2 regions of the Teredinibacter franksiae genome follow, and region 2 is predicted to be linked to the other one. Evidence: predicted binding sites of a transcription regulator. Region 2 holds the regulator's gene; the other holds the start of a gene.
What was found. The regulator FliA, encoded in region 2, starts transcription of late flagellar genes. The targets are predictions, from matches to a motif close to TAAAGTTATNNNNNNNNCGGCCGATANCC.
Positions count from the first base shown of each region.

Region 1: a site for FliA is predicted at 1,456-1,484, ahead of H5336_RS18255 (MotY family protein). Genes of this name have one in related genera too.

Region 1 covers NZ_JACJUV010000002.1:102,489-105,650, reverse strand. The annotation lists gene H5336_RS18260 (hypothetical protein) at 1-84, shown strand, start outside; gene H5336_RS18255 (MotY family protein) at 510-1,424, opposite strand; gene pyrC (dihydroorotase) at 1,592-2,626, shown strand; gene rnt (ribonuclease T) at 2,643-3,162, shown strand, end outside.
Region 2 covers NZ_JACJUV010000001.1:710,229-713,390, reverse strand. The annotation lists gene flhF (flagellar biosynthesis GTPase FlhF) at 1-666, shown strand, start outside; gene H5336_RS02810 (MinD/ParA family protein) at 746-1,570, shown strand; gene H5336_RS02805 (RNA polymerase sigma factor FliA) at 1,629-2,348, shown strand; gene cheY (chemotaxis response regulator CheY) at 2,495-2,881, shown strand; gene H5336_RS02795 (protein phosphatase CheZ) at 2,890-3,162, shown strand, end outside.

The DNA.
Region 1 (3,162 bases), on a different contig from region 2:
GTGTTCGACCACGAAGCGAACCGCCAAACTAATTATTCACTCCCGTTTGTGCCTCGCATAAGCATCACCGTCACAGCCGAGTAGTGTATTCCGGGCGGATGTTTATGCAACTTCGCCCGGAAATTGAACCCTGTTTTAAGTTTGTGGATGCCCTTCATTTTTTACTTCTTAGAATAGCGCAGGCACTAGTGACAGTCTCTTGAGCAAACCATTTTCACCAACATAAACCTTCAGTGGAAACATCTTCAGCACCAAGCTAAGTCACCATATCCAATATAAACTGTGGCACACACAAAAGCTGAATGAGCTTTCAGCTAATTTAGAATATGCACTTAAGGCAATCTGTTTTTTGACAGAGGCAAGCAGATGCCCAATGGCTATTAAGCTACACAGGACGGTCTACTTTACGCCGAGATAGAACCCATCACGCGAAATATGATAAAGACCCATTTATTTTATAGGTCCGTTTGGTAGGGGCACGGTTGCGCTGTTCATTAAAAAATGGAACACTACGGGTTGGAAGCCAACGGCAATACCTCTATCTCCTCCACCCTCTCCATTCTTACGGTAACCCTGCGGTTTTTACCCTGCCCAGCTTTACTGTCATTCGAAGCCACGGGATAGCGCTCGCCGTGCCAGCGCATGGTGATCCAGTCTTCCGGTACGCCTCGGCGTGTTAGGTATTGCTGTACCAGCTCGGCTCGCTTTTTTGATAATTCTAGGTTATCCGCACGATCTCCCATAGCATCGGAATGGCCGTCTATGTAAAACAAACGGATTTTTGCGTCATGCTTCACCAGCTTAAGCATACGGTCGAGTTTGCTTGTCATTTTACTGTCCAGCTCTTCTATTTCGCCGGGAGGGAAGTAAAGAGGAGTACGCTTCATTTGGTCAAAATTGGCGGGTAACAAACCACCGAGGCAACGCAGGTATTGACGGTACTCACTGCGAAAACCAACCGGCGTCAGAATTACGCGAGATGGCGCGCTTTGTTTGGGTTCGAACCACTGGTCTTTCTCAAGCTCCAGCTCCATACCCGACTGCAGTTGGGCTAGCATTTTTTCGGCGTAATCACTGCCCTTCCAGAAAGGGCGTAACCCCTGCTTCAGCGCCACCTTGTCGAATTCAAATACCTGGGGCTCCTCCATCCACACCGGTGACCGAGCAAGAAAACGGGCCTCTCCCGCGCGAAAACGGTGGGGACGAGACTGCAAATACACGCAAGAGTTTCTACCCGCGTGGGTTTCAAACACCACTTTGCCGAAATAGGGTACCTTTTGCTCCAGTGAGCATTCAAACACCGAACTATGGGCCTGCCATTGGCCGTTATTGATGGCATTTGTGTAATCCGTTGCGAATACTGGCTGTAGCCATAGCAATGGCAACAGTAAAACCGCAATGTTTCTGTATAGATGAGCTGACACGTTTTACCACCCTAACCCGGTTACCTCTAACGGTTATCGGCTGAAAAGGCGAACGCTTGAGACTGCCAGTGCAAGATGAGGGAATTTCCGGTAGCATTCGCCTACCCGAGGGCGCGTAAACCCTCGAAGAAAACCTCCGAATACACATCAGGATAGCCGTAGTTTCAATGACCGACACTCTCACTATTACAACGCCCGATGACTGGCACATTCACCTGCGCGACGGGGAAGCACTCAAAACCACCGTTGCCCACGCTGCCGCTAGCTTCGCCCGCGCTATTATCATGCCTAACTTGATGCCGCCCGTGCAGAATGCCGAGCAGGCACTGGCCTATAAAGCCCGGATTATCACCGAACGGCCCGAAGGCTCACATTTTGAGCCTCTAATGGCGCTGTATCTTACCGATAACACCAGCCCAGCAACGATTGCCGAAGCTAAAAAAGCGGGCGTTGTAGCCTGTAAACTCTACCCAGCTGGTGCCACCACCAACTCCGATTCTGGGGTAACCCATGTTCACCACATCTATACGGCCCTAGAAGAAATGCAAAAGCAGGGTATGCTGCTATTGCTTCACGGCGAGGTTACCGACGCTAACATCGATATTTTTGACCGCGAAGCCACATTTATAGACCGCACCCTAAGACAATTGGTGAACGATTTCCCGGCATTGAAAATTGTACTTGAGCATATCACCACCCAGCAGGCGGCTGATTTTGTGACCGAATCCTCGGCCAATGTCGGTGCAACCATTACCGCGCACCACCTGATGTACAACCGCAACCACATGCTTGCCGGAGGAATTCGCCCACATTACTACTGTTTACCCATCTTGAAGCGACAGTTACATCAACAGGCGCTGATTAAAGCCGCCACCAGTGGCAGCCCTAAATTCTTTTTAGGTACCGATAGCGCGCCCCACGCCAAAAGTAAAAAAGAGGCTGCCTGCGGCTGTGCAGGAAGTTACACGGCTTTTGCCGCACTGGAACTGTACGCCGAGGTATTCGAAGCGCACAACGCACTGGATAAACTCGAGGCATTCGCCAGTTTTTATGGGCCCGACTTTTACGGCCTACCACGTAACACCAGTACCATTACTCTGGAAAAACGCAGCTGGCAAGTTCCACAATCACTGAGTTACGGTAATGAACAATTGGTACCCGTTAAAGCGGGTGAGCAATTAAACTGGCAACTGAAAAAATAAAACAATTAGGATATTTGTGAGCTCTACTGAAAATGGCGACAAACAAAAATCGCTTTTAGCAAAGCGTTTTCGCGGCTTTTTACCGGTTATTATTGATGTTGAAACCGGTGGCTTTAATGCCAATACCGATGCCCTTCTTGAAATTGCAGCGGTGCCACTGCGCATGACCGAAGAGGGCATTCTCGAGTGTGAACCAACCATTGATTTTCAAGTTGAACCCTTTGAGGGTGCCAACGTTGAACAGTCCGCATTGGACTTTACAGGCATTAACCTCGAGTGCGAAAGCCGAAGCCCGGTACCCGAAACCATCGCCCTAAGTGAAACGTTTCAAACTATACGTAAGCTGGTTAAGGCCAATGGCTGCAATCGCGCCGTTTTGGTTGGCCACAATGCGCACTTCGACCTTAACTTTTTGAATGCAGCGGTTGCCCGCAGTGATGTTAAGCGCAACCCCTTCCATCCCTTTTCGTGTTTGGATACCGCAACCATGGCAGGGCTTGCCTTTGGGCACACGGTACTTGCGCAAGCCTGTAAAA
Region 2 (3,162 bases):
CAGCTGGCAAATGAAATACCGGTATTTAACGGAGATCTTGTCAACAGCGGCGGTATCTTCGCGTTTGTTGGCCAGACCGGTGTAGGTAAAACCACCACCATCGCTAAATTGGCCGCACGTTACGTGCTTGAGCACGGGCCAGGAAAGGTGGCACTGGTTACAACAGATACCTACCGAGTTGGCGCCTTTGACCAATTACGTTCTCTTGGGCGCATATTGAACGTACCGGTTCGCGCCGTGGATGGGCAAAACAGCCTAGTAACGCTATTAACCACGCTGCGGGAATTCCCACTGATTCTCATCGATACCGCCGGCTTCCGTCATGGAGACCCGTTACTTAAAGACCAGCTGCGCAAGCTCGATTCCTGCCCATCCATTAAACGTGTGCTGGTCATGGCCTGCAACAGTCAGCTGCAAACCATGAAGGCCTCCACCCACGCATACGCTTCTTCAGGCGGGATAGACGCCTGTGTACTGAGTAAGCTTGATGAATCGGCAAGCCTTGGTGAGGTTATAAGCGTGGTGCTTGAGCAACGAATTCCCATTGTGTACACCACGGATGGGCAGGAAATCCCAAAGGACATTACCATTGCTAATGGACACAAACTGGTTGCGGCCGCTGTTGCCTTACTGAAGATCGCCACAGCCGTGCCGGCGGCGGGGTAGTGTGATTTTGAACCGGGAGCAGAGCAGAAATCGTCATCTATACTTGGTTGGATCACACCATAAACCGGAACACAGCCCTATGAGTGCAAATCGACCCGTAAAAGTAATTGCTGTCACTGGCGGTAAGGGCGGGGTGGGTAAAACTAACCTATCCATTAACCTCAGTATAGCTTTGGCAGAATTGCGTCGCCGGGTGGTGCTATTGGATGCCGACCTGGGTTTGGCTAATGTCGATGTGCTCCTTGGGTTAAAGGCGCAATACAACCTAGCTGATGTGCTGGATGGTAGCAAGAGATTGCAGGATGTCATGCTGAATGGCCCTGCGGGCATAAAAGTTGTACCCGCATCCTCCGGGGTACAGCAAATGACGAGCCTATCTCCTCAGGAGCACGCGGCCTTAATTTATGCGTTTAACGAGCTAGCGGATCAGCTAGATGTATTAATGATAGATACCGCTGCCGGCATTTCCGATACGGTGCTGAGTTTTGTACAGGCGGCGCAGGAAGTCATTATTGTTGTGTGCGATGAGCCTTCCTCCATAACCGATGCCTATGCGCTAATGAAATTGTTGAATGCGGACCACGGTGTATTTCGCTTTCGAGTCATCGCCAATATGACACGCAGTAATCAAGAAGGCATTAACTTATTTAATAAGCTCAATGGTGTGTGCGAACGCTTCCTTGATGCTTCCCTACAATATCTAGGGAGCGTACCTTTCGATGAAAATGTACGTAAGTCGGTGCAAAAGCGGCAGTCGTTGCTTGAGTTTGCGCCGCGCAGTAAAGCGGCATCGGCCATTCGCGTATTGGCTCAGAAAATAGATCAGTGGCCGGTACAGGCTACGCCCAGAGGGCATTTAGAGTTTTTCTTGGAGCGCCTGCTTACCGCAGACGTTAGCGTATAAAGCAGTATTAAAAAAGTTGTAGCTATCCCCTATGTCAGTCACTGCGGCAGATAATTTGATGGTGTATGAGCAAACGCAGGAAGCGGACATTCAAATCAAAGTAGAAGATTACCTATATCTGGTAAATCGCATCGCGCACCACATTATGGCTCGAATGCCCTCCAGTGTTCAGGTTGACGACCTAACGCAGGCGGGCATGGTTGGCCTGCTTGAAGCGGCGCAAAAGTATGACCCCAGCAAAGGCGCCAGTTTTGAAACCTACGCAGGTATTCGTATTCGTGGGGCCATTGTAGATGAAATGCGTAAAGGTGACTGGGCTCCACGCTCAGTTCACCGTAATGCGCGCAGGGTAAGCGAAGCCATTGGAAGCCTAGAAGCCCGGCTCGGTCGAGATGCCCGCGATAGCGAAATAGCCGAGGAAATGGCGATATCGCTGGACGAATACCACGATATTTTACGCGATAGTACCTCAACCCGCTTGTTCAGTTTGGAAGAAACCTTTGAGGAAGATGAAGGGCGCTTGAGTAAGCCGAGGCAAAGCGAAGGGCTGGTGGGGCCAGCAGAAGGGGTGCACAAGCACGCGCTGCGCACCGCTTTAGCCGAGGCCATTCGCACATTGCCAGAGAGAGAGCAACTAGTGCTGTCGCTTTATTACGACCAAGAATTAAATTTGAAAGAAATAGGGCTAGTACTGGGGGTGTCGGAATCCCGTGTTAGTCAAATACACAGCCAGGCGGCTTTGCGCCTGCGTTCGAAACTCTCAGGATGGCGCAAATAGTTACGCGCACGGTAAAAACTGGCCGACTCGCAAACTGCGACTAGACTTAATCTGAGGTTCTAAAAAAAGTCCCGCACGAGTTCATATTGCATAGTGCTCGCCGGTGGCGGGACAGTCAGAAACCCTGACGGGAAACGGAGGATACATTGGATAAAAATATGAAAATCCTAATCGTTGACGATTTCTCAACGATGCGGCGCATCATAAAAAACCTGCTTCGGGATCTTGGGTTTACCAATACTCAAGAAGCCGACGACGGGTCAACGGCCTTGCCAATGTTGCGCAGCGGAGATTTCGATTTTCTGGTGACCGACTGGAACATGCCTGGTATGACAGGTATTGATCTGTTGAAGGAGGTGAGGGCCGATGAAAAGCTCGTCAGCCTTCCAGTGCTGATGGTTACGGCCGAAGCTAAACGGGACCAAATTATCGAAGCCGCTCAGGCTGGTGTAAATGGTTATGTTGTTAAGCCCTTCACCGCGCAAGTGCTTAAAGAAAAAATCGACAAAATATTCGAGCGCGTAGAAGGCTAAATTAGCTGATGGAAACCGCACACACTCACGATGAAGAGTTTATGGCGCAGTTGCAGGATTGCGCTACTCATCTGGTAGAAAAACTTCAAAGCGATAACTACAGCGAAGCCTCTGAGTTAATACACAGTCTGATGGAGGCTCGCGATCGCCATGTTTTTAATAGTGTGGGTCAGCTCACCCGAGCGCTACACGAAGCGATTGTTAATTTCCATGTCGATGCAGACCTCGACTCCGAACCACCGTCAGTAAATAACTCAGAAATTCGTGATGCCACCTCCCGT